Regions from separate parts of the Enterobacter chinensis genome, predicted to be linked through region 2. Evidence: predicted binding sites of a transcription regulator. Region 2 holds the regulator's gene; the other holds the start of a gene.
What was found. Region 2 encodes Fur, which represses iron uptake genes when iron is present. Its sites were predicted from a motif close to ATAATAATGAGAACNACTATCAA; they were not measured.

Region 1 (16,381 bases), on a different contig from region 2:
ACGGCATTACCGCCAATATCGCTCTGTTTGATATTCACAAGCGCAACGTGCTGTACAACGAAAGCGTAGGGGGTGAAACCATCGCCAAAACTGCGGGCCGCGTGCGTTCCCAGGGGGTGGAGGTGGATGTTGCCGGGTCATTGACCGAAAACACCAATATCATCGCCAGCTATGGCTATACCGACGCGAAGGTGCTGGAAGATCCGGACTATGCCGGCAAACCGCTGCCGAACGTGCCGCGCCATACCGGCTCGCTGTTCCTGACCTACGATATTCACAATGCGTTTGCCGGAAACACCCTGACGCTCGGCGGCGGCGGGCACGGCGTGAGCCGTCGCTCAGCGACCAACGGAGCGGATTACTACCTGCCGGGGTATTTCGTGGCGGATGCGTTTGCGGCATATAAGATGAAGCTGCAGTATCCGGTGACGCTGCAGGTCAACGTGAAGAACCTGTTTGATAAGACCTACTACACCTCATCTATAGCGACCAACAACCTGGGTAACCAGATTGGCGACCCGCGCGAAGTGCAGCTGACGGTGAAGATGGAGTTTTGATGTAAAAAAGCCCTGCATCGCAGGGCTTTTTATCAGGCTTCAATATCCGCCATATCGCCTTTCTCCTGCAGCCAGTTACGTCGGTCTTCCGAACGTTTCTTGGCAAGAAGCATATCCATCATGGCATTGGTTTGCTGTTCGTCCTCGTCGCTGATCGTCAACTGCACCAGACGGCGGGTGTTCGGATCCAGCGTCGTTTCGCGCAGCTGCATCGGGTTCATCTCGCCCAGTCCTTTAAAGCGCTGAACGTTAGGTTTGCCCTTCTTACGCTTAAGCTGCTCCAGCACGCCCGCTTTCTCTTCTTCCGTCAGCGCGTAGTAAACCTCTTTGCCGAGGTCGATACGGTACAGCGGCGGCAACGCTACGTGGACGTGACCGTTTTTGACCAGCGTGCGGAAGTGCTTCACAAACAGCGCGCACAGCAGCGTGGCGATGTGCAGACCATCGGAGTCCGCATCCGCGAGGATACAGATCTTGCCGTAGCGCAGCTGGCTCAGATCGTCACTGTCGGGATCGATGCCGATCGCCACCGAGATATCGTGGACTTCCTGCGAGGCCAGCACTTCATCTGAAGAGACCTCCCAGGTGTTCAGGATCTTACCTTTGAGCGGCATGATCGCCTGATATTCGCGATCGCGCGCCTGCTTGGCCGACCCACCCGCCGAGTCCCCTTCCACGAGGAAGAGCTCAGTACGGTTGAGATCCTGTGCGGTACAGTCTGCCAGCTTGCCCGGCAGCGCAGGGCCGCTGGTCAGCTTTTTACGCACCACTTTCTTCGCAGCACGCAGACGACGCTGGGCGCTGGAAATGGCCATTTCAGCCAGCATCTCTGCCGCCTGAACGTTCTGGTTCAGCCACAGGGTAAACGCATCTTTCACCACGCCGGAGACAAACGCCGCGCACTGACGTGAAGAGAGGCGCTCTTTGGTCTGACCGGCAAACTGCGGATCCTGCATCTTCACGGAAAGCACGTAGGCGCAACGGTCCCAGATATCTTCCGCCGACAGCTTCACGCCGCGCGGCAGGATATTGCGGTATTCACAGAACTCGCGCATCGCATCCAGCAGCCCCTGACGCAGGCCGTTGACGTGGGTGCCGCCGAGCATGGTGGGGATCAGGTTGACGTAGCTTTCGGTCAGCAGCTCGCCGCCTTCCGGCAGCCACAGCAGCGCCCAGTCCACCGCTTCGGTGTCACCGGTGAAATTACCGACGAACGGTTTTTCCGGCAGCGTCGGCAGGCCGTTCACCGCTTCGCACAGATAGTCGTTAAGACCATCTTCATAGCGCCAGCTCTGCTCGGTATTGTTAACGTTGTCTTTAAACGTGATTTCCACGCCCGGACACAGCACCGCTTTGGCTTTCAGCAGGTGCGTCAGGCGAGAAACGGAAAAGCGTGGGCTGTCGAAGAAGCTTTCGTCCGGCCAGAAGTGGACGCTGGTGCCGGTATTGCGTTTACCGCACGTGCCGACAACCTGCAGATCCTGCACCTTATCGCCATTTTCAAACGCGATGTTATAGATCTGGCCGTCGCGACGGACGTTCACTTCCACGCGTTTGGATAGGGCGTTGACGACGGAAATGCCCACACCGTGCAAACCACCGGAGAACTGGTAGTTTTTGTTGGAGAACTTACCGCCCGCATGCAGACGACAGAGGATCAGCTCAACGGCAGGTACACCCTCTTCCGGGTGGATATCCACCGGCATGCCGCGCCCGTCGTCGATGACTTCCAGCGACTGATCGGCATGCAGGATAACGTCAACGCGTTTGGCATGGCCAGCCAGCGCTTCGTCCACACTGTTATCAATAACTTCCTGGCCCAGATGGTTTGGGCGCGTCGTATCGGTGTACATCCCCGGGCGGCGGCGAACCGGCTCAAGCCCGGTGAGGACCTCAATGGCATCAGCGTTATAGGTTTGCGTCATGATTTAAACTAGCAATTCGCATTGATTGTCAGTGGCTGTGCAGTCCAAGAAAATCGACAATCTGGGTGAAATGATTCTCAAAGCCCGTGAAAGCATGGTTTCCGCCCTCTTCTATAGTCTGGCGGCAGGATGCGTAATACGCCACTGCCTGGCGGTAATCCAGCACTTCATCTCCCGTCTGTTGCAGCAGCCAGATAAGATCCGGCGCCTCAAGCGGGTCGACCTGCATAACTTTGAGATCGTAAATATGGCGTGACTCTAGCACATATTGCTGGCCGGTGTAGGGGTTCTCGTTTTCGCCAAGAAAGTCCCGCAGCAGCTCAAATGGCCGCACCGCTGGATTAACCACTACGGCGGGCAGCATGAAGCATTGCGAGAGCCAGGTGGCGTAATACCCGCCCAGCGATGAGCCGACCACACCGAACGTTTCCCCGCCGTGCTCAAGCACGATAGATTCCAGCATCTCCGCGGCCAGAGCCGGATAAGGCGGCAGTTGCGGGATGATCATCTCAACATCGGGGTGATGCTCGCTCAGCCACTGGCGAAACTGTGTCGCTTTTGCGGAACGCGGCGAGCTGTTGAAGCCGTGCAGATAAAGGAGCGTAGACATCAATAGCCTTCTGAAGCGGTGTCCGGGCGGAATTGCGCGCCGGTTAAACGGCAGACTTCCGTGGCCAGCGTGCCATCGGCATGCAGTTCCAGCCAGCGCCAGCCTGGCGCGATGGTATCAAGCGTAAAATTGGCGCAGTGCGGCTTAAACTGAACGCAGGTCGATGGCGTCGCCAGCATGCGACGTCCATTCCAGTCGAGATCCTGTTCCTGATGAATGTGTCCACACAGCAGGTTCTTCACCCGCGGGAACTTCGCCAGCACGCGATCCAGCGCCGCGGAGTTGCGCAGGCTGTGTTGATCGAGCCAGCTGCATCCCGCTGGCAGAGGATGATGATGAAGCAGCAACAGCGTATGACGTTCAGGTTCAGCAGCCAGTTTGGTCTCTAGCCAGTCGAGTTGAAACTCGCTTAATTCACCGTGCGGGACGCCGAACACCTGGCTGTCCAGCAGCAAGATTTGCCACTGTTCACCCGCAAAAACACATTTCGCCGGAGAAATCCCCGCATCCTGGAGGGAACTGTACATCGCGGGCTGGAAATCATGGTTTCCTGGCAGCCAGACGCAAGGCACGCTAAAGCTCGCGATGCCTTCAGCAAAATGCTGATAGGCCGCGGAGGATTGATCCTGCGCCAGATCGCCAGTTGCGACAATCAGATCGCATGCACGATTTTCGTCGTGAATGGCGCTAAGTACCGCCTGATAACTCTCCCAGGTGTTGACCCCCAGTAGCGTCTCATGCTTTTCGGCAAAAAGGTGGGTATCGGTGATTTGTAATATCCTGACTGGCGCCCCACCAGCAACAGTCAGGTTCAACAGGCTTTCCAAATGGTGTCCTTAGGTAGGTTTATGACGCTAACAAACCGGAATCGCCATTGCTCCATGTGCTAAACAATATCTTAGCCAGTCGGCTAAAAACTGGTTAATTTGATGCTTTTCGTCGCGTTGATGCAACTTTTTATTCGGGTAATCATACCGCGCCTTGAAGCGAAAGATCTGCTGACTCGAACACACTTCAGCGACCATCGCGTCGTGATAGAGGCGCACCGTCATCGACGGCAGGCTCCAGTAGCTAATGCTGGGCGCCGTTTGCTCAATCTCCACCAGCGTAGTGTAGCGTGTTGATTCTGTTATCGTTAATCGATACTGCGCGTTACTCACCTGATAGCTTACCGTTTCGCCGGGTGCGTCGTTTTTCGGCAACAGGCGGCGCAATTGTGCGAAATTGGTTTCGCACAGGCGCATCATTTCTGGGAAGTCAGGTGTATAGCGCTTCATTTTTTCCACTCGTTTCGTAATGCCTGATAATGCAGCTGCAGCCATTGCAGGGCGATGACAGACGCTGCGTTGTCGATTGAACCCTCTTCTACCCACCGATAAGCCTGCTCCCGACTCACCACATGAACCCGAATATCTTCGTTTTCATCTGCCAGACCGTGGATCCCTTCCGCCGTCGTGGCGTCCACTTCACCCACCATAATGGACAAGCGCTCGCTGGTGCCTCCCGGGCTTGCCAGATAGCTCAGCACCGGTTTTGTGCGGCCCACCACCAGCCCCGCCTCTTCCAGCGCCTCGCGCCGGGCGACGTCTTCAACCGATTCACCTTCTTCGATCATCCCGGCCACCATCTCCAGCAGCCACGGGCTCTCGCTCACGTCATAAGCGGCTATGCGGATCTGCTCCACCAGCACAACTTCGTCACGCACTGGGTCAAAGGGTAGCAAGACTGCCGCATGCCCGCGCTCAAAAATTTCGCGTCTGATTTCGCCACTCATTTCACCGTTAAACAGGCGATGCCTGAAACGGTAAAGTTCCATTGAAAAAAAACCGCTATAAAGCGTTTCTCGTGCAATAATTTCTACATCGTTTTTGGCGAATGTCACGGGCAACTTTTCTGGTTTTTGCATGAGTCGAGTCCTGGTAGCAATGGTGATGAAATTGTGAATTTCAAGGCTGTTTGGCTGCCGTTTGTAAGGCTATATGATAGATTGGTGCAAATTACCGCCAGATGGCACGTAACGCCAACCTTTTGGTATGGAAGATTCTGTTAGAATCGGCAATTATTTTTTAATTAGATCAGCGCTAATACTGCTTCACAACAAGGAATGCAAATGAAGAAATTGCTCCCCATCCTTATCGGCCTGAGCCTGACGGGCTTCAGTGCAATGAGCCAGGCGGAAAACCTGTTACAGGTCTACCAGCAGGCACGTCTGGGCAACCCTGATTTACGTAAATCAGCGGCCGATCGTGATGCTGCGTTTGAAAAGATTAACGAAGCGCGTAGCCCCTTGCTGCCACAGTTAGGTCTGGGTGCAGATTATACCTATGGTAACGGTTATCGCGATAATAATGGCATTAACTCCAATGCTACCAGCGCCTCCCTGCAATTGACACAGACGCTGTTTGATATGTCCAAATGGCGCGCCCTGAGCCTGCAGGAAAAGAGCGCGGGCATTCAGGATGTAACCTATCAGACCGACCAGCAGACGCTGATCCTGAATACTGCCACGGCTTACTTCAATGTACTGAGCGCCATTGACGCGCTCTCCTACACCGAAGCGCAGAAACAGGCGATTTACCGCCAGTTAGATCAAACCACCCAGCGTTTCAACGTGGGTCTGGTGGCGATCACCGACGTGCAGAACGCCCGTTCACAGTACGACACCGTACTGGCCAACGAAGTGACCGCGCGTAACAACCTCGATAACGCGCTGGAATCCCTGCGTCAGGTCACCGGGAATTACTACCCTGAACTGGCGTCCCTGAACGTGGACAGCTTCAAAACGGATAAACCGCAGGCCGTTAACGCCCTGCTGAAAGAAGCGGAAAACCGCAATTTAAACTTGCTGCAGGCGCGTCTGAGCCAGGATCTGGCCCGCGAGCAAATTCGTCAGGCGCAGGACGGCCACCTGCCAACCCTGAGCCTGAGCGCATCAACCAGCGTATCGGATACCAGCTATAGCGGTTCCAAAACCCACGGAGCCAGCGCTTCAGCATACGACGATAAAAATATTGGACAGAACCAGGTTGGCCTGAGCTTCTCCCTGCCGCTGTATCAGGGCGGTCAGGTCAACTCCCAGGTGAAACAGGCGCAGTACAACTTTGTTGGCGCGAGCGAGCAGCTGGAAAGTGCCCACCGCAACGTGGTGCAGACCGTGCGTTCTTCCTTCAATAACGTGAACGCTTCGATCAGCAGCATCAACGCCTATAAACAGGCCGTTGTGTCTGCACAGAGCTCCCTGGACGCGATGGAAGCGGGTTACTCCGTTGGTACCCGTACCATCGTTGACGTGCTGGACGCGACCACCACGCTTTACAACGCGAAACAGCAGCTCTCCAGCGCGCGTTACCAGTACCTGATTAACCAGCTAAACATCAAACAGGCTCTGGGTACGCTGAACGAGCAAGACCTGCAGATGCTTAACAGCGCGCTGGGTAAACCGGTCTCCACCTCTCCGGACAGCGTTGCACCTGAGAACCCTGATCAGGTTGCCGCAGTTGATAACTTCAACGGTGACAGCAACACCCCTGCTGCACAGCCAGCCGCTGCGCGTACCACGACGTCCGCCAGCAAAGGCAATAATCCGTTCCGTCACTAAGCATTGCCCGATGGCGCTTCGCTTATCGGGCCTACTGAATCGTAGGCCGGGTAAGCGCAGCGCCACCCGGCGCAAAATCACACCCGAACGTAAGCCAACGTAAAGATCCCCCTGATTCCGCCCCTCTTCGCTTCATTTTCAACCACTCATCCTCTATCCTGAGCGTTATTACCACTGGGTCCTGGAAGACAAATATGAAACGGACAAAATCCATCAATCACGCGTCGTTCCGCAAAAGCTGGAACGCACGTCATCTCACTCCTGTTGCGCTGGCGGTCACGGCTGTCTTTATGCTGGCAGGCTGTGAGAAAAACGACGAAACGGTTTCGCTGTATCAAAACGCGGACGACTGCTCTGCCGCAACCGGTAAAGCTGCCGAATGTAAGACGGCATACACTGGCGCGCTGAAAGAAGCGGAACGCACCGCGCCGAAGTATGCATCACGCGAAGACTGCGTGGCGGAGTTCGGTGAAGGGCAATGCCAGCAGGCACCGGCTCAGGCGGGTACCGCACCTGAAAATCAGGCACAGGCGCAGTCCAGCGGCAGCTTCTGGATGCCGCTGATGGCAGGTTACATGATGGGTCGCCTGATGGGCGGCGGCGCGGGCTACCAGCAGCAACCACTCTTTAGCTCGAAAAACCCGGCCAGCCCGGCTTACGGTCAATATACCGATGCCAGCGGCAAAGGCTATGGTGCAGCCACCCCTGGCCGTACCGTGACGGTACCGAAAACGGCAATGGCACCGAAACCGGCGACCACCAGCACCATCACCCGCGGCGGGTTCGGTGAGTCTGTGGCGAAACAGACCAGTATGCAACGCAGCGCGACAGGCACCTCCTCTACTCGCTCAATGGGCGGCTGATCATGGAACGAGTCAGTATCACCGAGCGCCCGGACTGGCGTGAAAAAGCCACCGAATACGGCTTTAACTTCCACACCATGTACGGCGAGCCGTACTGGTGTGAAGACGCATATTACAAGCTCACGCTGGCCCAGGTTGAAAAACTGGAAGAAGTGACGGCAGAGCTGCACCAGATGTGTCTGAAGGTCGTGGAAAAAGTCATCGACAGCGACGAGCTGATGGCAAAATTCCGCATTCCAAAGCACACCTGGGGCTTTGTGCGCCAGTCGTGGAAAACCAGCCAGCCATCGCTCTATTCTCGCCTCGATCTGGCGTGGGACGGCGTGGGTGAACCTAAGCTTCTGGAAAACAACGCCGATACGCCGACGTCCCTGTACGAAGCGGCGTTCTTCCAGTGGATCTGGCTGGAAGACCAGGCCAATGCCGGAAACCTGCCGGAAGGCAGCGACCAGTTCAACAGCCTGCAGGAAAAGCTGATTGAGCGTTTTGCCGAGCTGCGCGAACAACATGGCTTCAACCTGCTGCATCTCGCCTGCTGCCGCGATACGGAAGAAGACCGTGGCACGGTTCAGTATCTGCAAGACTGCGCCGCAGAAGCGGAGGTGGCGACCGAGTTCCTCTATATCGAGGATATCGGCCTGGGTGAAAAAGGTCAGTTTACGGATATGCAGGATCAGGTCATCAGCAACCTGTTCAAGCTCTACCCGTGGGAATACATGCTGCGCGAGATGTTCTCCACCAAGCTGGAAGATGCTGGCGTGCGCTGGCTGGAACCGGCCTGGAAGAGCATTATCTCCAACAAAGCCCTGCTGCCGATGCTGTGGAAGATGTTCCCGAACCATCCGAACCTGTTGCCAGCCTACTTTGCGGAAGACGATTTCCCACAAATGGAAAAATACGTCGTTAAGCCGATCTTCTCCCGCGAAGGGGCAAACGTATCGATTATCGAAAACGGTAAGACGCTGGAAGCCGTTGAAGGGCCTTACGGCGAGGAAGGGATGATCGTCCAGGAGTTTTATCAACTGCCGAAATTTGGTGACAGCTATACGCTGATTGGCAGTTGGCTCATCAACGATCAACCTGCCGGGATTGGCATCCGCGAAGATCGCGCGCTGATCACGCAGGATCTGTCACGATTCTATCCGCATATTTTTATTGAGTAAGACTTGCCCGGTGGCGCTACGCTTACCGGGCCTACGCTCGACGTGTAGGCCCGGTAAGGCGAAGCCGCCACCCGGCATGTTTTTACCCCACCTGTACCGACAGCATACTCAAACTCCCCATCTCAATCCCGTCGACCGGGATCGTCACCGGTTCCTGGCCGTCCCACGCGCCAAGAACGTACAGCAGCGGCAGGAAATGTTCCGGCGTCGGGTTAGAGAGCGAACCGCCTTCGTGATCCAGATAGTTCACCAGCGGATGCTCTTCGACCGGGCCTTGCCATGTCAGGTTCGCTTTTACGTAGTCGTTAAAAGAGGCCGCCCACGGGTACGGGGTATTTTCACCGTACCAGCGTGCCGTGCGGAGGTTATGCACCACGTTGCCGCTCGCCACCAGCATGATGCCTTCATCACGAAGCGATGCCAGCTTACGGCCCATCTCCATGTGCCATGCCGCGGGTTTGGTGCTGTCGATACTTAACTGCACCATCGGGATATCCGCATCAGGATACATTTTAATCAGCACGCCCCACGAGCCATGGTCAAAGCCCCAGGCTTCTTTATCGAGCGCGACCGGGACAGGTGCCAGCAAATCAACCAGCTTCTGTGCCAGCTCGGGCGAGCCGGGGGCCGGATAATGCGTGTCATACAGCGCCTGCGGGAAACCACCGAAATCATGAATCGTTTTTGGCGTTTCCATGGCGGTCACGCCCGTCCCACGGGTAAACCAGTGCGCAGACACCACCACAATCGCTTTTGGACGCGGCAGCGTCTCGCCCAGATGATGCCATGCGCGGGTATAGACGTTGTCTTCCAGAACGTTCATTGGGCTACCGTGGCCTAAAAACAGGGCTGGCATACGGGAAGAAGTCATGGTGATATCCTTACAGAAGGTGTCAATTTAATGGTGCTACATTACGCGCAATCTGGCAAAGATGAACGCTGATAAGCGTGAAGATCATCATCAGGAAATTTGAATGTAAGGAATGTGTAAAACAGAGCCCCCTCTCTCGCTTTGCGCGCAATGAATCATTACCATTAATGAGAATCATTATCACAAGGAGCAATGCATGTCAGTCCCCTTGATCCTGACCATACTGGCGGGTGCCGCGACCTTCATTGGTGCGATCCTCGGCGTGCTTGGCCAGAAGCCGTCTAACCGCGTACTGGCTTTTTCGCTGGGCTTTGCTGCCGGGATCATGCTGCTCATCTCCCTGATGGAGATGCTACCTGCCGCGCTGGGCACAGAAGGCATGTCTCCGCTGCTGGGTTACGGCATGTTTGTCTTTGGCCTGCTGGGGTACTTTGCCCTCGACCGAATGCTACCGCACGCGCATCCGCAAGATTTAATGCAGAAAAACGTAACGCCTATACCGCGGAATATTAAGCGAACAGCGGTTCTGCTGACGCTGGGCATCAGCCTGCATAACTTCCCGGAAGGGGTCGCCACCTATGTGACGGCCAGCAGCAATCTGGAAATGGGCTTTGGCATCGCGCTGGCGGTTGCCTTACACAATATTCCTGAAGGACTGGCCGTCGCCGGCCCGGTTTATGCCGCCACCGGTTCAAAACGCACCGCCGTGTTCTGGGCAGGAATATCAGGCATGGCTGAGATTCTCGGCGGCGTGCTGGCCTGGCTGATCCTTGGCAGCCTTGTCTCGCCGGTGGTGATGGCGGCCATTATGGCAGCGGTAGCCGGGATTATGGTCGCGCTTTCGGTAGATGAACTGATGCCGCTGGCAAAAGAGATCGACCCCAATAACAACCCCAGCTATGGCGTGCTATGCGGTATGTCCGTAATGGGATTCAGCCTGGTGTTGTTACAAACGGCAGGGATTGGTTAATATTATATTATGGCGCTTATTTTTTCATAAGCGCCCGTATTTCAAGCTTAATTAACCACTCATCCATTCAATACACACATATATATAAGCCCTCTTAAATCAGGCTTAATAATTACTAACAACACATTGTTACATTTAGAATGTAAAATTTACCGAGAAAATTTTTGGCCGTTCAAAAATTCTCATGTAAAGGAAATTCTAATGAAAAATGGAAATAAAACCCTTCTCGCACTGACACTCGCCGCTTTCCTGTCTGCACCTGTTTTCGCCAACGATCAAGGCTCTGGAAAAATAACCTTCAAAGGGGTAGTCATTGATGCGCCCTGTAACATCGCGCCTGACAGCGTTGATAAAGAGATCGACCTTGGTCAGGTGACTACTGCAGTTATGAATGCCAACAAGAAATCAACGGCGGTTCCGGTTGATATCAATCTGGAAAATTGTCAGCTTGATGCTGCAGATGAAACCGCAACCCCTGTCACCAAGGTTGATGTCACCTTCAGCAGCACCGCGACGGACGCAGCCGATACCAGCCTGATGAGCAACACCTATGCGGGTGGCGCACAGAACGTCGGTGTTCGTCTGCTGGATAACGCAGAATCCCCAATCACCCTTGGCTCCGCTGAAACTGTTGATCTGTCAGCAGGCTCCACCACGCAGACGCTGCACTTCAAAGCGCAGATGGAAGTGGCCAATGGTAAAACAGCGACGGCCGGTCAGGTTGAATCTATCGCAAATTACGTCCTGCTGTATAAATAAGCTAACACCGTTAGATCTATTTCGGCTGGCAATATATTTGCCAGCCATTGCCGTAATTTTATTTGAGAGCTGAATGATGAAATACAGTTCACTATGGATCATCATCGCAGGCTTTCTCTCGCCCCTTTCTCTGCTCGCCGTTGAATTTAACATTAACGCCATCGATAAAGATCAGCGCAGCAATATTGATTTATCGCAGTTCAAAGATAAAAGCCGTGTTGCTCCGGGAAACTATTTCGTTACCGTCTCAATAAATAAGACCCCGCTTGCTAACGGCTGGCAGTTGGCCTGGCAAAAAAAAGATGACACTACGGAAGTCTGCATTCCGGCAGATCTGGCGGATACGTTCGGTCTGGACGATAAGTTCCGCAGCATGCTTACGGAAAACGCGGGCTGCGTCGATTTTTCCGCGCTGCCTCAGATTCATTTCGAGTTTATCCAGCAGACGCAGACGCTGGAGGTGACCATTCCTCAGGCCTGGCTACTGTACCGTGCCACCAACTGGATGCCGCCCGCCACCTGGGATAACGGCGTCTTCGGCGCACTGCTGGATTACAATCTCTTCGCCAGTCGCTGCCAGCCTGATGAAGGATCAAGCAGCGATAACGTGAACACCTACGGAACCGCCGGAGCCAACCTGGGCGCCTGGCGGCTACGGGGAGATTATCAGTACGCCCTCAATCGTACCGATGAGGGTTCGCAGAGCGAGGGACGCTTATCCCGCGCTTACCTTTTTCGCCCTCTGCCAGCATTTGGCGCAAAGCTGACGCTGGGTGAGTCTGATTTCCAGTCTGATATTTTCGACGGTTTTTCATATACCGGAGCCTCACTTGTCAGCGACGAGCGTATGCTCCCCTGGTCACTGCGCGGCTACGCACCGCAAATCACCGGTATCGCCCAGACCAATGCAACCGTGACCGTCAGCCAGTCTGACCGAATTATCTATCAGACCAACGTGCCGCCGGGCCCCTTTGTGATTCAGGATATCAACCAGTCCGTGCAGGGCACCCTGGACGTCAAGGTCGTTGAAGAAGATGGACGTACCAGCACATTCCAGGTTGCTGCGGCGTCAGTGCCATTTCTTACCCGCAAGGGCCAGGTTCGCTACAAACTGTCGGGAGGGAAAGCCCGTGAGGACAGCTCGCACCGCATTGAAAGCGATGCGTTTTTGAGCAGCGAATTTTCATGGGGCATTATGTCCCAAACCTCGCTGTACGGCGGCGTGCTGAATAGCGGCAATGATTATCGCTCGCTGGCCGCTGGCATCGGACAAAACATGGATGTGCTGGGGGCGCTCTCGTTTGATGTCACTCAGGCCACCAGCCAACTAATCGGTAAAGATCAGCAAACGGGCTACAGCTACCGCATCAACTACAGCAAACGTTTCGACACGACCGGCAGCCAGCTTACGCTTGCCAGCTACCGCTACTCCGACAGCCATTTTCTCAGCTACGCCCGTTTCCTTGAAAATGAGCAGGACAATCAGGAGACGGAAAAGCAGACGCTGAGCATTACCGCCAGCCAGTATATTCCCGCCCTGTCTTTGAACCTGTATATCGGCATGCTGCGCCAGACGTGGTGGGACAGATCCCCCTCCACCACAGGAACGCTAACAGCAGGATACAACTTCGACTTTGGCCGCTGGAAAAATCTCGGTGTAACGGTCTCGTGGAGCAAAACACATTATCAGGATCAGAGCGATGACACGCAGGCTTACCTCTCGTTAAGCATTCCCCTCGATCCGGAGCATCGCCTCAATTATGACCTGAGAAACAGTGACAATACGCGTCAGACGCTTTCCTGGTACGACACCTCAGACAGGAATAACACCTGGGGAATATCAGCGGGTACGGAAAGTGAAAAACCCGACGCCGGTGCGCAGCTCAGCGGTACCTATCAGCACTATGCCGGGACGGGAGACCTCAACCTTTCCGGAGGCTATAAGGCCAACGAATACCGTTCTGTTAGCGCAAGCTGGAATGGCTCGTTCACCGCGACCGCCCACGGTGCCGCACTGCATCGCCGAAGCTATGGCAACGAGCCGCGCGTCATGGTCAGCACGGAAGGCATCGGCAATATCCCATTAAATATGTCCCGTGACGCCACCAACGCGTTTGGCATTGGCGTTCTGCCTGCCTTTTCGAGCTATTTACCCGCCAGTGTGCAGGTCAATCTCAATGCTCTGCCGGAGGGTGTTGATGTCGACAATCGCATTATCCGCGCCACATGGACCGAGGGGGCCATTGGTTATCGAAAAATCGCGACCCGTAAGGGGCAGGATGTTGTTGGCATTCTGCGCACGCCCACCGGCATGCCGCCGCTCGGCGCGCGGGTTCACGACCAGGAGACCGGCGCCGAGGTTAGCATTGTTGCCGAAAACGGCCATCTCTGGCTGGGAGCGGTAAAAGCGGAACAACAGTTTACGGTGACGTGGGGAGACGGCCAGCAGTGCCGCTTCTCCCTGCCCGCTTCTCTGGAAAACACGACGCAGCTTATGCTGCCCTGCCAGTAGATATCATGATGAAATCACACCTGTTAGCAGCAATCCTTTTTCTCTTTGGCTCCTGCGCCTCGTTCGCGGCGATCAATCTGGATCGCACGCGGATTGTCTTTCCTGAAAACGACAAAGCCAGCAGCCTGACGATTGAAAACCAAAGCCATGCGCTTCCCTACCTGGCGCTCGCCTGGATTGAAGATAGTGAGGGGCGCAAAGAGAACAGCCATTTTATGGTGCTTCCTCCCGTGCAGCGCATTGAACCAGGCACCTCATCACAGGTGCGGGTGGTAAAACAGCAGGCAACACGCGAGCTGCCTAAAGACAGGGAGACCCTGTTCTTTTTCAACCTGCGCGAAGTGCCGCCTAAAAATGACAGCCTGAACGCAGAGCGCAGCGTCATGCAGGTGGCGATGCAAAGCCGAATCAAGCTTTTCTGGCGCCCGGAAGCCATTCGCAAGAAAGCAGGCGAAAACGCGGAAATGCGGCTGGCGGTCACGCTATCTGGCAAAACGATGACGATAAAAAACCCCACGCCGTATTTCATCACCCTGGCGTGGCTGAGCAATAACGGTAAAACCATGCTCCCGGGTTTCGACAGCCTGATGATTAGCCCTTTTGAAACCAGCTCCCTCTCACTAAGCGAAGCTGAAGGGAGTGGCTACAGCATTGGGTATATTGATGATTATGGTGCGCTACGTAAGGTCAATTTAACGTGTTCCGGGTCAACCCAATGCACACTGACGCCGCGCAAGGCAGGGCAACATGCGACATCTCGTTAAGCTTTTCTTTCTGATGTTGGTGATGTTGCCGCTTAAGCAGGCGCTGGCTCTGAACTGCTACCTTGCCACACAAAATGGTCCGGTTGAGCAAACCAAAACGGTGTCTGAATTTTCGATCCCCAGCAACGCAACGGTAGGTCAAAAAATTTGGGAATCCAATGACATCAAGATCCCGGTTTACTGCGACAGAAATACCGCCTCGAATCATGAGAATGAAGATGTATTCGCCTGGGTGAACCCTTACCCGTCGGTATCAGACCCTTATTACGAGTTGGGTGTAACCTACGAAGGTGCGGATTACGATGCTATCGGACAAAGTTTCGGCGTGGATACCCGTCAGTGTCTGGACAACAACAGCCTGAGCAATTACACGGCTGAACAGATAAAAGCGATGGGCTGGGAGCACTACGTCTGTTCAGGCAATCCGTCGGATGTCCATACCTCCCGAACGTTTGCGGCGCGCTTCAGGCTGTACGTCAAACTCAAAGCGGTGCCGCCTCAAGGGTACGTCAGCACGCTGGGAGATTACATCGTGGTGCAGTTTGACGGCAAAGGGGGTGTAAACACCCTTTCTGATGCGAAAAACCTTAAATATCATATTAACGGACTGGAAAATATTAAAGTGCTGGACTGCGGGGCAACGTTCAGTATTTATCCTGAAAATCAGGAGATCGATTTTGGCACCTTCAGCGCGCGAGACATAGTGAATCAGGGCACGCGAACCCGCACGTTTTCGGTAAAAACAACGAAGGTGCAGGATGCACAATGCTCTGACGGGTTTAAGATTGACTCTTCGTTTTATACCGATAAAACGCTCACGGCCAATGATACGGCACTGCTGATCGGCAACGGATTAAAGCTGCGTATTCTTAACGGCACACAGCCCTATACCTTCAATCAGTATGACGAGTATGCGGATTTTACCGGTTCGGTGCTGCAGTTCGAGACCACCTACACCGCCGAGCTTTCACATGCCGAAGGTTCGGGCATTGACTCAGGCCCTTTTGAAACCGTCGTACTGTTCAAAATTAACTACCACTAGATACAAAAAAGCCGGGTTTCCCCGGCTTTTCACATCAGCACTTTCAGCTGGCTTTACGCTCGTGCGCCTGGCGATACTCCACCAGATCTTCAATCGTCACCACCGGCATATTGTGCAGACGCGCAAAGGTGATGCACTCCGGCGCGCGCGCCATGGTGCCATCATCGTTGGTCAGTTCACAAAGCACACCAGCAGGTTTGAAGCCTGCCAGCGTCACCAGATCGATAGTCGCTTCGGTGTGGCCGCCACGGGTCAGCACGCCGCCCGCCTGCGCGCGCAGTGGGAAAACGTGGCCTGGACGATGCAGGTCGGATGGCTTCGCACCATCGGCAATCGCTGCACGTACGGTAGTCAGACGGTCAGCCGCAGACACACCGGTAGTCACGCCGTGCGCCGCTTCGATGGTCACGGTAAAACCGGTACCAAAAGCGCTGGTGTTGTTTTCGACCATCATCGGCAGGTCAAGCTGCTTACGACGGTCTTCGTTAATACACAGGCATACGATGCCGCTACCGTGACGGATGGTCAGCGCCATCTGTTCAACGGTCATGTTTTCGGCGGCGAAAATCATATCGCCTTCGTTTTCACGGTTTTCATCGTCAAGCACCATCACACCGCGGCCTTCGCGCAGTGCATCCAGTGCATGTTCAACACGTTGAGTTGAAGTGCCAAAAGAGGAAAGTAGCGTCTGATTCATGGTAAAAAAACCTCATTAACATTATGGTTACCAGAATCAGGGCAGTCTTA
Region 2 (16,381 bases):
AGACAGCCACATCAAAGGCCAACAGCGCTATGTCCCACATAAGCGGCTAAATAATGCCTTTATGATGCACGCCTCTACCAGCCCGTTCTATCCGCTGTTTGCCGCGCTGGATATCAACGCCCGGATGCATGAAGGTCAGAGTGGACGCAACATGTGGATGGACTGCGTGGTGAACGGTATTGAAGCGCGCAAGCTTATCCTGCAGAACTGCCAGTATTTGCGCCCCTTCGTGCCGGATACGGTGGATGGCCGTCCGTGGGAAAGCTGGGAGACGGCAGACATAGCGACCGACCTGCGCTTCTTCCACTTCGTCCCGGGTGAAAACTGGCACGCTTTTGAGGGTTATGCTGAGCATCAATACTTTATCGACCCTTGCAAACTGCTGCTGACCACACCGGGCATTAACGCCCGTACCGGCGAGTATGAGGATTTCGGCGTTCCCGCCACCATCCTCGCCAACTTCCTGCGTGAAAATGGCATTGTGCCGGAGAAATGCGATCTCAACTCGATCCTGTTCCTGCTCACGCCTGCCGAAGATATGGGCAAACTGCAGCAGCTGGTGGCGCAGCTGGTGCGCTTTGAAAAACTGCTCGAGAGCGATGTTCCGCTGAAAGACGTCCTGCCTTCTCTCTACAAACAACATCCGGAGCGTTACGCGGATTACACCCTGCGCCAGATCTGCCAGGAAATGCATGACCTGTACGCCCGCCACAACGTGAAACAGTTACAGAAAGAGATGTTCCGCAAGTCTCACTTCCCACGCGTGATGATGAACCCGCAGGACGCGAACTACGCCTATCTGCGCGGTGAGGTTGAACTCGTGTCCCTGCGCGACGCGGAAGGCCGTATCGCCGCCGAAGGCGCCCTTCCTTATCCGCCAGGGGTGTTGTGTGTTGTCCCGGGGGAAGTCTGGGGCGGTTCCGTACTGCGCTACTTTGCCGCGCTGGAAGAAGGCATCAACCTGTTACCGGGCTTTGCGCCGGAGCTGCAGGGTGTGTACGTCGAAGAGTGTGAGGGTCGCAAACAGGTTCGCTGCAATGTCATCAAACAACCCGCCGCTCAGCCCGCGCTGCTGAAAGGAGAGAAATTATGAGTAAGTCCAATAAGATGGGCGTGGTGCAGCTGACCATCCTCACCATGGTGAATATGATGGGTTCCGGGATCATCATGCTGCCCACCAAGCTTGCAGAAGTAGGAACCATTTCGATTATCTCCTGGATGGTGACCGCTGTAGGCTCAATGGCGCTGGCATGGGCATTTGCCAAGTGCGGGATGTTCAGCCGTAAGTCAGGCGGGATGGGTGGCTATGCCGAATATGCCTTTGGCAAATCCGGCAACTTTATGGCCAACTATACTTACGGCGTGTCGCTGCTGATCGCTAACGTAGCGATTGCCATCTCCGCCGTGGGTTACGGTACAGAGCTGTTTGGCGCGACGCTCAGCCCGGTACAAATTGGACTGGCAACCATCGGCGTGCTGTGGCTCTGCACCGTGGCCAACTTTGGCGGCGCGCGCATCACCGGACAGCTCAGCAGCATCACCGTCTGGGGCGTGATTATCCCGGTTGTCGGCCTGTGCATCATCGGCTGGTTCTGGTTCAGCCCGACCCTGTACGCGAACTCCTGGAACCCGCACCATGTGCCGTTCTTTACCGCTGTCGGGTCCTCCATCGCCATGACGCTGTGGGCCTTCCTCGGTCTGGAATCGGCCTGTGCAAACGCGGAAGTGGTAGAGAACCCGGAAAAGAACGTCCCGATTGCCGTTCTGGGCGGAACGCTGGGCGCGGCGGTGATCTATATCGTCTCGACTAACGTTATTGCCGGTATCGTACCAAACATGGATCTGGCTAACTCCACGGCGCCGTTCGGGCTGGCCTTCGCCCAGATGTTCACCCCGGAAGTCGGGAAAGTGATCATGGGGCTGATGGTCATGTCCTGCTGCGGTTCGCTCCTCGGCTGGCAGTTTACCATCGCACAGGTGTTTAAATCTTCGGCTGACGAAGGCTACTTCCCGAAAATCTTCTCCCGCGTGACCAAAGCCGATGCGCCAGTACAGGGCATGCTGGCGATTGTCATCTTCCAGAGTGGATTGTCGCTGATGACCATTAGCCCGTCGCTGAACAGCCAGTTCAACGTGCTGGTCAACCTGGCGGTAGTGACGAATATCATTCCGTATATTCTGTCGATGGCAGCGCTGGTGATTATTCAGAAGGTGGCCAAGGTGGATCCACGCAAAGCGCGCGCGGCGAATATCGTGGCGCTGATAGGGGCGATTTACAGCTTCTACGCGCTTTACTCATCCGGCCAGGAAGCGATGCTGTATGGCGCGATGGTGACCTTTATGGGCTGGACGCTGTACGGTCTGGTGTCACCGAGATTTGAATTGAAGAATAAGCATAGTTAAAAAAAAAAGCCCGGTGGCGCTAGCGCTTACCGGGCCTACGATCGCTGTTGTAGGCCGGGCAAACGCAGTGCCGCCCGGCACACAAACCGCATTTACGCGTTTTTCAGCACTTCGCTGACAATCTCTACCGCTTCTTTCTCAATCTGCTGACGATGCTCAGAGCCTAAGAAACTTTCGCAATAGATTTTATACGCATCTTCCGTACCGGATGGACGCGCGGCGAACCAGCCGTTGTCGGTCATCACTTTCAGACCACCAATGGATGCGCCGTTGCCCGGTGCCGCCGTCAGACGCGCGGTGATCGGGTCGCCCGCCAGGGTGCTTGCGCTGACCATCTCTGGAGAGAGTTTGGACAGTGCCGCTTTCTGGGCTGATGTTGCGCCAGCCTGAATTCGGTTATAGCTTGGCGCACCAAAGCGTGCGGCCAGCTCGTTGTAATGTTCCTGCGGGTTCTTACCGGTGACCGCGGTGATTTCCGCCGCCAGCAGGCACATGATGATGCCGTCTTTGTCAGTTGACCACGGCGTGCCGTCGAAGCGCAGGAATGACGCGCCCGCGCTTTCTTCACCGCCAAAACCGAAGCTGCCGTCGTGCAGACCGTCAACAAACCATTTAAAGCCAACCGGTACTTCCACAAGCCGACGGCCCAGCGCGTCGACCACGCGGTCGATCATGGCTGAAGAGACCAGCGTCTTCCCGACCGCTACCTCTTTGCCCCACTGCGGACGGTGCTGGAACAGGTAGTTAATCGCGACGGCCAGATAGTGGTTCGGGTTCATCAGCCCGGCAGGGGTGACGATACCGTGACGGTCATAATCCGGATCGTTAGCAAACGCCAGGTCGAATTTATCGCGCAGCGCCAGCAGGCCCGCCATGGCACACTCTGAGGAGCAGTCCATACGGATCGCGCCGTCTTTATCGAGGTGCATAAAGCGGAAGGTCTGATCAACGTGATCGTTCACGATGGTCAGGTCCAGCTTGTAATGCTCAGCGATACGCTTCCAGTATTCAATACCGGAGCCGCCCAGCGGATCCACACCCAGCTTCAGGCCGGCTTTCTGAATCGCCGCCATATCGACGATATCCGCCAGCCCTTCCACGAATGGCTGAACCAGATCCTGCTCTTTGACGTGGCCGGACGCCATGGCAGCATCCAGTGAGATGCGCTTCACGCCTTTCAGACCGTCTGCCAGCAAGGCGTTAGCACGATCTTCCACCACTTTGGTGACGTTAGTGTCTGCCGGGCCACCGTTAGGTGGGTTGTATTTGATGCCACCGTCTTCCGGCGGGTTATGAGACGGAGTGATAACGATCCCGTCTGCCAGCGCGCCACCTTTTTTATTGTGCACCAGGATTGCGTTAGACACCGCAGGGGTTGGGGTGAAACCGTTGTTCTCCTGAACAATCACATCAACGCCGTTTGCGGCCAGCACTTCCACAACAGAAATGAACGCCGGTTCAGACAGCGCATGGGTGTCTTTCCCCACGTAGCACGGACCGGTAACGCCATTTTTAGCGCGCTCTTCCGCAATGGCCTGAGCAATAGCCAGAATGTGCGGTTCGTTAAAGCTGTGGCGCGCCGCGCTCCCACGGTGACCAGATGTACCAAACTTCACTGCGTGTTCTGCGTTGCCCACGACCGGTTTCAGCACGTAATACTGCGCGGTCAGCTGAGCGACGTTAATCAAATCGCTTTGTTGTGCAGGTTGGCCTGCACGGCTGTGATTTGCCATTACCGGGTCCTTCTGATGCAAGGGTTAAATTGTACCGCAAACCTTTTCAATCAATTCCGCCGGGAACTGCATGGACTGCATGATATGTTCAATCATGCTGCACTTGCGGCCCGTATTGGTATTGGTGATCACCCAGTAAGGGGTGCCAGGAACATGTTTGGGTTTGGTTTGATTGCCATTTTGCAGCAGCGTCTGCTCGTCACCCGCGAAATAGACGCGAGTACGACCGTGCAGCGACTCGGTCGCTTCTGCAAACGCTTTGTTATCCAGTGAATAAAGTGTAGACAGCACCAGCATAAAGCGATTAACCGCCTTTTTCTGCTCCGCATATTCATCGGACAGCAGCAGCTCGCGCATCGCGCGCACTTTATCTTTTGCCGGCGTCACGGCAGGTTTTGCCTGTGCAACAACGCTCGGCTGAGACACGACATCTTTGGTGACTGGGGTAGCAGGCTGTGAAGCGGCGGAAATTTTAAGCATGCGCCGTAAAATGTCGGACGCGCTCTCCCCGATATGCCGCGTCTGGCTGGCAATATACTGATAGAGTTCGTCATCAACTTCGATTGTTTTCATCTTAATCCAGTGCGATATCATATCTGAATACAAGTCATTGGGATTATAAGGTCAAATCCCAACAGCGGATAGCGTCAAACCAGGTTGGCGGCAAAAGTCAGATTAAACTGGAACCTTGCAGCCGGGCGGCAGAATGGTCAACATGATACCCTAACCTGACATACGTAAAAAAAGAACTTTGCCATGAAATTGAATACCCGAGCGCAAACTGCACAATCGCCGAACAATAATTCTCCCATCGTACTGGTTCACGGGCTTTTTGGCAGCCTGGATAACCTGGGCGTGCTGGCGCGCGATCTGGTTACCGACCACGATATTTTACAGGTCGATATGCGCAATCACGGTCTTTCCGGACGTTCAGACGAGATGACCTACGCCGCGATGGCACAGGATCTGCTGGATACGCTGGACGCCAACGGCCTGCAGAAAGTGACGCTCATCGGGCATTCAATGGGCGGCAAAGCGGTGATGGCCCTGACGGCGCTGGCGCCGGAGCGCATTAACGGCCTGGTGGTGATTGATGTCGCGCCCGTGGACTACGACGTTCGCCGTCACGACGAGATTTTTGCCGCCATCAATGCGGTCACTGACGCGGGTGTCGCAACCCGCCAACAGGCGGCTGCGGTCATGCGTGACCATCTTGATGAAGAAGGCGTCGTGCAGTTCCTGCTGAAATCCTTTGTTGACGGGCAATGGCGTTTTAACGTGCCGGTGCTCTGGGAGCAATACAACAACATTGTGGGCTGGGAAACGGTACCTGCCTGGCCACACCCTACCCTCTTCATTCGTGGCGGTAACTCTCCTTACGTTACCGACGCGTACCGCGACACCTTGCTGGCACAATTCCCTCAGGCGCGTGCCCATGTCATTGCCGGGGCCGGGCACTGGGTTCACGCAGAAAAACCTGACGCCGTGTTGCGCGCCATTCGCCGCTATCTCGCTGATACTGCAAATTGATTAAAAAGAGAGCGACTGGAAGGCTGCGGGCTTCCAGTCGTTGGCGTGCCGTTTTTGCTGATGTATGATGGCGCGCTTATCGCCCGGGCATTAGCAGGGCGGCGTGTTTCCCCCGAAGTCTCAGAATCATGGCCAAAGAACAAACGGACCGTACGACACTAGATCTGTTCGCGAATGAGCGTCGACCGGGACGACCCAAGACGAATCCGCTTTCGCGCGATGAACAGCTGCGTATCAATAAACGCAATCAGCTTAAACGCGATAAAAATCGTGGGCTTAAGCGTGTCGAACTGAAGCTGAATGCTGACGCCGTCGATGCGCTTAACGAGCTGGCTGACGCGAGAAACATCAGCCGTAGCGAGCTCATTGAAGAGATGTTGATCGCCCAGCTTGAGACGTTACGCAGCCAGGCATAAGTCTGAAAATCCCCTTTATCGCCCTTTTCATGTAGCACAGAGTGCAGTCCTGCGCGATAGCTGTTTCCGCAGGGTTGCCAGTTCTGCTATTATTGCCCTTATCCGTGGCCGAATTGCGCCACCATACTATTAAGTTTCAAGAGGTTATTTTACTCATGGCAATCATCGGCATTTTCTTTGGCAGTGATACCGGCAATACCGAAAATATCGCAAAAAACATTCAAAAACAGCTCGGTAAAGACGTTGCTGATGTGCATGACATCGCCAAGAGCAGCAAAGAAGATCTCGAAGGCTATGACATTCTTCTGCTGGGTATTCCAACCTGGTACTACGGTGAAGCCCAGTGCGACTGGGATGATTTCTTCCCGACGCTGGAAGAAGTCGACTTCAACGGTAAGCTGGTCGCCCTGTTTGGCTGTGGCGATCAGGAAGACTACGCCGAGTACTTCTGTGACGCACTGGGAACTATCCGCGACATCATTGAGCCGAATGGCGCAGTGATCGTAGGCCACTGGCCGACCGCCGGTTACCACTTCGAAGCGTCTAAAGGCCTGGCTGATGACGATCATTTCGTGGGTCTGGCCATTGACGAAGACCGTCAGCCAGAGCTGACGGCAGAGCGCGTTGAGAAATGGGTGAAGCAGATCCGTGAAGAACTGCACCTGGACGATATTCTTAACGCCTGATTTTTATCGCGGCGCAACGGCGGTTGCGCCCGTGCTCCAGGTCAAACCGATTAAATTAATCGCTACAATCTTTTAACTTTTTCGCCCAGACCTGTACAATGTCTCCCTGATAAACGTGGTTTTCCATTGAGCAAGTTTGTTGGTGATACCACGTTTTTATAAGCATATTTTGCCTGAGACTTGCAGTTTTCATTTAGCCATGGCAGTTCTATAATGAGACGCAATATCCCAGGTGCATTTTCTGTCACTTCCTACAGAAGTGAATCGTTTAGCAACAGGACAGATTCCGCATGACTGACAACAATACCGCATTAAAGAAGGCTGGCCTGAAAGTTACGCTTCCTCGGTTAAAAATCCTTGAAGTGCTTCAGGGTCCAGACAATCACCATGTCAGTGCGGAAGACCTTTATAAACGTCTTATCGACATGGGTGAAGAGATTGGGCTGGCTACCGTCTATCGCGTGCTGAACCAGTTTGATGACGCGGGCATTGTTACCCGTCATAATTTCGAAGGCGGTAAATCTGTTTTCGAACTGACCCAGCAGCAGCACCACGATCACCTGATCTGCCTCGATTGCGGCAAGGTCATTGAATTTAGCGATGATTCGATTGAATCACGCCAGCGTGAAATCGCGGCGCGTCATGGCATCCGCCTGACCAACCACAGCCTGTACCTTTACGGTCACTGTGCTGAAGGTGACTGCCGCGAAGATGATCACGCGCACGACGCGAAATAAGTGAGTGTTTATACTCTGAGCCAGCCGCGAGGTTGGCTTTTTTTTTGCCGTTAAAAAGCCCGGTGGCGCAGCGCCACCGGGCATGATAACAGCGAGTTAATGACTGTTATTGCTGCGAATCTCTTTCCAGATCTGGTCGCAACGCTTCGCCACTTCCTGATCGTTACCGGTTTTACGCGCCTGGATACAGGCCTGGTAATCCATCACGCGAACATTTTCCTGCGTCGCGAACTGCTCATGCGCTTTCTCTTTTTTCAGCACATTCAACACGCTCTGACAGGCTTCAATCTTCTCCGGCGAGCCTTCAGCGGTATTGATACACGCGCTATAGGCCTCCTTCAGACGGGTGTCCTCTTTCGGCGCCTGTGTCTGAGCACACGCCACCAGCCCTGATGCCAGCAACGCGACGATTACGATTTTTTTCATCATATGCAGTCTCCATACCGGCGGGACTCAGCCCGCCGGTGCGTTCATCAGAAGATGGTGAATGGGGCGATAACCATGAATTTCACGTCACGTTCATCCTGGAAGATGTTGCCGTAACCGCCCGCATAGCTCGGGATATCGGAGTGGTTGTCATACTGGGTGAAGTGCAGTTTGAACATCGTGCCTTTGGCTCTTCCCTCCTGCAATACATATGCGGCATCCAGACTATAGGCGGATTCTTTCAGGCGCTGACTCTGATCGTAGATTGGGGCACTACTTGGTTTAGCATCCCAACCGTAAGCATAGGAAGCACCCACTGACCAACCTGCAAGGTTCCAGTTTTTGAGATCGTACATCGCCCCGAAGAAGACCGCTTTTTCGCCATTGGCGTTAAAGTCAGAACGGTTATCCCACCAGATATCCAGGCGACCATTAGAAGAAGCATAGGTTGGTGTCATGCGCTGTAAGAAGAAGCCCTGATTACCGTCAGCTTTGACCCACGTGCCTTCGAGACGTAGATCCACCTGGCCAATCTTGTAGCCAAAGGTTAAAGCTTGCAGCCAAGCCGTGCCGTCATATAAGTCCCTGGCAAGGGCCACTTCATCGTTAGTCTTCAGGTTATTTTGCGCATCTGCTTTATCTCGCGCACCATAGAATTGATAGCTGGTCGAAAGTGGGCTTCCGGCGATATCGAACTTATAAGACGCTTTGGCAAAATACTGATCCATGTATCCTTGTGCCTGACCAAATGCCGCTTCCAGCACCAGATTATTTTTGAAATCGTACTTAGCACCAAGAGAATGCAGATAATCTACCCGTGTTTTACGATCGCCCTGGTAGAACTTGTCCATTTCGATGTGCCACGGTGCTTTGTATTCGTTGGTCCACATATAAGAGAAGCTCAACGCACCCGCATCACCGTAGTCAAAGTTAGCCCCGGCTTCTGCACCCTGATAGGTGCCCGGCATAAAGCTCCAGTGCGGTGCTAACAGCGTCTGGCCGGTTGGCTGAATATAACCACCGCGCGCCCATACCGGGCCGTATTTAAATTTCGCAGCGGCCTTGTAAAGACTGATTCCGCTCTTATCCCCGGACCAGTCTTCTTTATACGCTTTGTTGCTGGAGGAGAAGGCAATTTCGTTCGGGTGGGCACTGTCGCCGTTTTCCGCCATTTCAATCGCGGTGAATGCAGCAATATCCAGACCGAACATATCCGCGGCATAGCCTGACTGGAAGTCCAGGTTGGCGTTCCAGGTGGAGTGAGAAAGGTTGGTTTTGTATTTATCTTCGGTAACGTCTTTACGATCACGCTCACGCTGCCAGTAATAAATACCGCCCGTGAGGGTAGAATCATCGATGAAACCCGCAGCTTTCGCTTCAGGTGTGATAACCAGGCTCGACATTGCTGTCACACCGGCAATAGCCAGCGCCAGCGCACTACGTTTGCCACTGAACGTACGCATAGATTATTCCTCTTTGACGAATTAAAACGCCTGAAACGGCGAAAATAAAAAAGACCAAACGGTCAGGGGTAGTTATAAATACCCTCGAATTAACTACCGCCTTTAGGTTATTTTTCGCGACGCGAATTATCAATGCTTTTCAGCGGACAAAAGTCAGGATTATGACGAAGTGCACATAATTGGTAGTGATTTGTAACATTTGCCGGAGAGCGAGGTTTGGCGAGGTAAGCCATTAAATTTTAGAGGGTAAGATCGTTAATTGCCGTTACTTTTTACAAATTGCGCATTGATGATAAAAAACAAACTTTTTTCAGAAAAATAAGTAGCACCACATTGACCTGATATTTTCCTCGATATTATTACTCCCCTGCTTTAACGATATGATCATTAAATAAAAAAACGCCGCAATAAGCGGCGTTTGTCTCTCATTGACCAATGCAGCGTTATTATTCGCCGATTTTGGTCCAGGTATCACGCAGACCCACGGTACGGTTAAATACCGGTTTTTCTGCCGTGCTGTATCGGCTGTCCAGGCAGAAGTAACCTTCACGCTCGAACTGGAACGCCTTACCCGCTTCAGCGGCTTTCAGGGAAGGCTCCGCATAACCCTGCTTGATAACCAGAGATTCCGGGTTGATGGTCGCCAGGAAGTCTTCAGCAGCCCCCGGGTTAGGCACGCTGAACAGACGATCGTACAGACGAATTTCTACCGGCAGCGCGTGGGATGCGCTCACCCAATGAATAACGCCTTTCACCTTGCGACCGTCCGCCGGATCTTTACTCAGCGTTTCTGCGTCATAAGAACAGAAGATGGTGGTGATGTTACCTTCCGCATCTTTCTCTACGCGCTCGGCTTTGATGACGTAGGCATTACGCAGACGCACCTCTTTACCCAACACCAGACGCTTGTACTGCTTGTTGGCTTCTTCGCGGAAGTCAGCACGATCGATCCAGATTTCACCGCTGAACGGCACGTCGCGGGTTCCCATCTCCGGTTTGCTCGGATGGTTAGGCATGGAGACCAGCTCGCTTTCACCCTGCGGATAGTTCTCGATAACCAGTTTCACCGGGTCGATGACCGCCATCGCGCGCGGTGCGTTTTCGTTGAGATCTTCGCGAATGCAGGATTCCAGAGAAGCTATTTCAATGGTGTTGTCCTGCTTGGTGACGCCGATACGTTTGCAGAACTCACGAATAGACGCGGCAGTATAACCGCGACGGCGCAGACCAGAGATGGTCGGCATACGCGGGTCATCCCAGCCCTCAACGTGCTTGTCGGTGACCAGCAGGTTCAGTTTACGCTTGGACATCACAGTGTATTCCAGATTCAGACGAGAGAACTCGTACTGGCGCGGATGCACAGGAATGGTGATGTTATCCAGCACCCAGTCGTACAGACGACGGTTGTCCTGGAACTCCAGCGTACACAGCGAGTGAGTGATGCCTTCCAGCGCATCGCTGATGCAGTGGGTAAAGTCGTACATCGGGTAGATGCACCACTTGTTACCGGTCTGGTGGTGTTCAGCAAATTTTATACGGTACAGCACCGGATCGCGCATCACGATGAACGGAGACGCCATATCGATTTTGGCACGCAGGCAGGCTTTGCCTTCTTCGAAGCCACCCGCACGCATTTTTTCAAACAGCGCCAGGTTCTCTTCCACGCTGCGATCGCGGAACGGGCTGTTTTTGCCCGGCGCGGTCAGCGTACCGCGATATTCACGGATTTCGTCAGCAGACAGCTCGTCGACATACGCCAGACCTTTGTTGATAAGCTCTACCGCATAGGCGTACAGCTGATCGAAATAGTCAGAGGAGTAGCAGATATCGCCAGACCAGTTGAAGCCCAGCCATTGCACGTCGTTCTTAATGGACTCAACGTATTCGATGTCTTCTTTTACTGGGTTGGTGTCATCGAAACGCAGGTTGCACTGTCCCTGATAGTCCTGGGCAATGCCAAAGTTCAGGCAGATAGATTTTGCATGCCCAATATGCAGGTAGCCGTTCGGCTCCGGCGGGAAGCGGGTATGAATTGTGGTGTGCTTACCACTGGCCAGATCTTCATCGATGATCTGACGAATAAAGTTACTCGGGCGGGCTTCTGCCTCACTCATCGTGGATTCCTCAAAGCGTAAACAACGTATAACGGCATATGATCTTATAAGCCGGACGTAGTGACAACCCTTAAAACGGCTCTGAAGAAAATAATGGGGGCGTTTGCTGCAAAAAAAAGCGGCGGAGGATATCCCCCGCCGCTTAAGGCATGACTCTACTCAGGAGCGATTACTTGCCTTTAATCTCATACAGCGGCGTTTGACCCGCAACAACCTGACCTTTCGCCTGAATGACCAGGCCACTGAAGTCATCGATGTTGCTGCAAACAACCGGGCTTATCATGGAGCGCGCGTTGGCGTTCAGGAAGTCCAGATCCATTTCCAGAATCGGCTGACCGGCCACCACTTCAGCGCCCTCTTCCACCAGACGAGTAAAGCCCTGACCATTCAGCGCAACGGTATCGATACCCATGTGGACAACGATCTCCGCGCCATTTTCGGTTTCGAGGCAGAACGCATGGTTGGTGTTGAAGATTTTCACGATGGTACCTGCAGCAGGAGACACAACGGTTTTATCCGTTGGTTTCACCGCCACACCGTCGCCTACAGCTTTGCTGGCGAACGCTTCATCAGGCACTTGCTCAATCGCAACGACCTCACCGGTAACGGGTGAAACCAGCGCGGCAACTGTTTTTGCGTTAGGTACTGCCTGCGGTTTCGCAGCTGCAGGGGCGGCAGCGGGAGCAGCGCTTGCTTCAGCGGCTGCGACCGGGCCGGTCGTTTTCATTGCGTTGGCAATTTTCTCAGCAACGAAGCCGACGATAATCTGCACGCTGGTTTTGTTCAGGCGGATAACACCGGACGCACCCAGGCGTTTTGCCAGCGCCTCGTTCACCAGAGAAGAATCTTTTACGTTCAGACGCAGACGGGTGATACAGGCATCAATGCCGGTCAGGTTGTCAGAACCACCGACAGCGGCAATGTACTGACGCGCCAGACCTGATACGTCCTGATCCTGAGCACCGCTCACGTTCACATCCTGACCATCTGCTTCGCTACCGGCCACGGCCAGTTCACGACCCGGGGTCATCAGGTTGAATTTGGTGATAGTGAAACGGAACACCATGTAGTAGATCGCGAAGAACACCAGACCTTGTGGGATCAGCATCCACCAGTGGGTTGCCAGCGGGTTACGGGAAGAAAGCACCATATCCACCAGACCCGCACTGAAGCCAAAGCCCGCAATCCAGTGCATGCTTGCCGCGATAAATACGGAGATACCGGTCAGCACAGCGTGGATCACATACAGCACAGGTGCCACGAACATGAAGGAGAATTCCAGCGGCTCGGTGATACCGGTGAAGAAGGCCGCAAACGCGCCCGCCATCATAATACCCAGCACTTTCGCTTTGTTCTCTGGACGCGCGCAGTGGTAGATAGCCAGCGCAGCACCCGGAAGACCAAACATCATGATTGGGAAGAAGCCTGCCTGGTAACGACCGGTAATACCGACAACCGCTTTACCTGCTTCGATGGACTGTGCGCCACCCAGGAAGTTAGGAATATCGTTAATACCCGCAACGTCGAACCAGAACACGGAGTTCAGCGCGTGGTGCAGACCAACCGGGATCAGCAGACGGTTGAAGAACGCGTACACGCCCGCACCAACGGAGCCCAGCTTCTGAATATGCTCACCGAAGTTAACCAGACCGTCGAAGATCATCGGCCAGACGTACATCATGATGAACGCAACAACGATCATCACGAAGGACGTCAGGATAGGCACCAGACGACGGCCGCTGAAGAACGACAGCGCTTTTGGCAGCTCAACGCTGCTGAAGCGGTTGTACAGTTCCGCAGAGATAATACCGACGAGGATACCGACAAACTGGTTGCTGATCTTACCGAATGCCGCCGGAACCTGGTCCGCCGGGATTTTTTGGATCATGGCCACCGCTGCAGGTGAGCAGAGAGTGGTTAACACGAGGAAACCGACAAAACCGGTCAGCGCAGCGGCACCGTCTTTGTCTTTGGACATACCGTAAGCCACACCAATCGCAAACAACACGGACATGTTGTCGATAATGGCGGAGCCGGACTTGATAAAGAACGCCGCCAGCGCGCTGGTGTTACCCCAGCCGTTGGGGTCGATCCAGTAGCCGACACCCATCAGGATGGCTGCGGCAGGCAGCGTGGCGACCGGCACCATAAGTGCGCGACCAACCTTTTGTAAATAACCTAGAATACTCACTTTCTTCCCCCTATGAGACCCCGTTTAAGGCATGTTCTCAGCTCTGTTTTTTATTGTGTCACGAACTATATATACAGTTGATGATTCACTGGCATTGTGAGTGTGTGAAAAATTAATTCGTATCGCAAATTAAAAGCGTACTTTTTGTGATTTTTGTCACCAAATATCGTTTATTACCCTCCCTTTCACTGGCTAACAACGAAAACTTATTTTATCATTCGAAAAATCAAGACGGATTGATCCGGCCTGAAAGGTTCCAGGTTACGCTTAAGTTTCAGGTTCCGATAGCCATCCGCCCACTCTTCTACTTTAACTCTTGAGGTGAACAATGAGACTGATTCCCCTGGCAACTGCTGAACAAGTCGGTAAATGGGCCGCTCGCCATATCGTTAACCGCATTAACGCGTTTAAACCGACCGCCGATCGTCCTTTCGTACTTGGCCTTCCAACGGGTGGCACACCGCTGACCGCGTATAAAGCACTGGTGGAGATGCACAAAGCAGGCCAGGTTAGCTTCAAACATGTTGTGACCTTCAATATGGACGAATACGTCGGCTTACCGAAAGACCATCCGGAAAGCTACCATAGCTTTATGCACCGCAATTTCTTTGATCACGTTGATATTCCATCTGAAAATATTAACCTGCTGAATGGAAACGCGCCGGATATTGACGCAGAATGCCGTCAGTATGAAGAAAAAATCCGTTCCTACGGTAAAATCCACCTGTTCATGGGTGGCGTAGGCAATGACGGTCATATCGCGTTTAACGAACCGGCGTCATCTTTGGCTTCCCGTACACGTATTAAAACGCTGACCCATGACACACGCGTGGCAAACTCCCGCTTCTTTGACGGTGACGTTAACCAGGTTCCAAAATACGCCCTGACCGTAGGCGTGGGCACCCTGCTGGATGCCGAAGAAGTGATGATTCTGGTTCTGGGCGGCGTGAAAGCGCAGGCGCTGCAGGCTGCCGTTGAAGGCAACGTGAACCATATGTGGACCATCAGCTGCCTGCAGCTGCATCCTAAGTCGGTCATCGTCTGTGACGAGCCGTCCACGATGGAGCTGAAAGTAAAAACGCTGAAATACTTCAACGAGTTAGAAGCTGAGAACATCAAAGGTCTGTAATTGAATAACCGCCTCTTCATCAAGAGGCGGCCGCTTTTTTTAACCGGGGGTCGTTATGTACGCTTTAACCCACGGTCGGATTTATACCGGCCATGATATTCTGGATGACCATGCGATTGTTATCGCCAATGGCCTGATTGAACGTGTTTGCCCGCTGGCAGAGCTGCCGCCGGAGATTGAACAGCGCTCACTCAATGGAGCAGTAATCTCCCCCGGTTTCATCGACGTACAGCTAAACGGCTGCGGTGGTGTGCAATTTAATGACTCCGCCGATGCGGTGACGGTCGAAACGCTGGAGATTATGCAGAAAGCCAACGAGAAATCAGGCTGCACCAGCTATCTGCCAACGCTCATTACCAGCAGTGATGATCTCATGAAACAGGGTATCCGCGTGATGCGTGAATACCTGGCCAAATACCCGAATCAGGCGCTGGGCCTGCACCTTGAAGGGCCATGGCTGAATATGGTCAAGAAAGGGACACATAACCCTAATTACGTGCGTAAACCGGATGCGGAACTGGTTGACTACATGTGCGCGAACGCCGATGTCATTACCAAAGTGACGCTGGCGCCTGAAATGACGGGCACGGAGGTCATCAGCAAACTGGCTGCCGCCGGGATTATCGTTTCAGCAGGCCACTCAAACGCGACGCTGAAAGAGGCAAAAGCCGGTTTCCGTGCGGGCATTACCTTCGCAACGCACCTTTACAACGCCATGCCGTACATCACGGGGCGTGAACCGGGTCTGGTCGGTGCGATTCTGGATGAGCCAGACGTTTACTGCGGTATTATTGCGGACGGTTTGCACGTCGATTACACCAACATTCGTAATGCCAAGCGGCTGAAAGGTGACAAGCTCTGTCTGGTGACGGATGCTACCGCCCCGGCAGGTGCAAATATTGAGCAGTTCATTTTTGCCGGTAAAACAATATACTACCGCAATGGACTGTGTGTGGATGAAAACGGTACGCTGAGTGGTTCCTCTTTGACCATGATCGAAGGGGTGCGTAACCTGGTTGAACATTGCGGGATTGCGCTTGATGAAGTCCTGCGGATGGCCACCCTTTATCCGGCTCGCGCAATGGGCGTGGATAAACAGCTCGGCGGAATTGCACCAGGTATGGTTGCAAACCTGACGGCATTCACACACGATTATAAAATTATTAAGACCATCGTTAATGGTAACGAGGTCGTCACTGAGTAAGTAAAAGTATGACACCTGGCGGACAAGCTCAAATTGGTAATGTCGATCTCGTTAAACAACTTAACAGTGCGGCGGTATATCGCCTGATTGACCAACACGGTCCAATCTCACGTATTCAGATAGCCGAACAAAGCCAGCTTGCTCCCGCCAGCGTGACAAAAATTACCCGCCAGCTCATTGAGCGCGGTCTGATCAAAGAAGTCGATCAGCAGGCCTCCACCGGAGGTCGCCGCGCGATCTCCATTATCACCGAAACCCGCAATTTTCAGGCCATTGGCGTCCGGCTGGGTCGTCATGACACCACGCTCACGCTCTACGATTTGAGCAGCAAAGCCATTGCGGAAGAACA

Region 1: a site for Fur is predicted at 9,749-9,771, ahead of zupT (zinc transporter ZupT). Genes of this name have one in related genera too.

The regions. Positions count from the first base shown of each region.
Region 1 is NZ_JARDVI010000003.1:263,990-280,370, reverse strand. It holds gene PYW49_RS10640 (TonB-dependent siderophore receptor) at 1-557, shown strand, start outside; gene parE (DNA topoisomerase IV subunit B) at 590-2,482, opposite strand; gene yqiA (esterase YqiA) at 2,511-3,092, opposite strand; gene cpdA (3',5'-cyclic-AMP phosphodiesterase) at 3,092-3,919, opposite strand; gene PYW49_RS10620 (DUF1249 family protein) at 3,947-4,369, opposite strand; gene nudF (ADP-ribose diphosphatase) at 4,366-4,998, opposite strand; gene tolC (outer membrane channel protein TolC) at 5,203-6,690, shown strand; gene PYW49_RS10605 (DUF1190 family protein) at 6,885-7,553, shown strand; gene PYW49_RS10600 (glutathionylspermidine synthase family protein) at 7,556-8,716, shown strand; gene ygiD (4,5-DOPA-extradiol-dioxygenase) at 8,799-9,587, opposite strand; gene zupT (zinc transporter ZupT) at 9,784-10,557, shown strand; gene PYW49_RS10585 (fimbrial protein) at 10,759-11,316, shown strand; gene PYW49_RS10580 (fimbria/pilus outer membrane usher protein) at 11,390-13,828, shown strand; gene PYW49_RS10575 (fimbrial biogenesis chaperone) at 13,834-14,592, shown strand; gene PYW49_RS10570 (type 1 fimbrial protein) at 14,576-15,634, shown strand; gene ribB (3,4-dihydroxy-2-butanone-4-phosphate synthase) at 15,678-16,331, opposite strand.
Region 2 is NZ_JARDVI010000002.1:455,998-472,378, forward strand. It holds gene speF (ornithine decarboxylase SpeF) at 1-1,093, shown strand, start outside; gene potE (putrescine-ornithine antiporter) at 1,090-2,403, shown strand; gene pgm (phosphoglucomutase (alpha-D-glucose-1,6-bisphosphate-dependent)) at 2,496-4,136, opposite strand; gene seqA (replication initiation negative regulator SeqA) at 4,161-4,709, opposite strand; gene ybfF (esterase) at 4,893-5,666, shown strand; gene ybfE (LexA regulated protein) at 5,795-6,082, shown strand; gene fldA (flavodoxin FldA) at 6,238-6,768, shown strand; gene fur (ferric iron uptake transcriptional regulator) at 7,059-7,505, shown strand; gene chiQ (ChiQ/YbfN family lipoprotein) at 7,602-7,931, opposite strand; gene chiP (chitoporin ChiP) at 7,979-9,394, opposite strand; gene glnS (glutamine--tRNA ligase) at 9,841-11,508, opposite strand; gene nagE (N-acetylglucosamine-specific PTS transporter subunit IIBC) at 11,678-13,699, opposite strand; gene nagB (glucosamine-6-phosphate deaminase) at 14,028-14,828, shown strand; gene nagA (N-acetylglucosamine-6-phosphate deacetylase) at 14,884-16,032, shown strand; gene nagC (DNA-binding transcriptional regulator NagC) at 16,041-16,381, shown strand, end outside.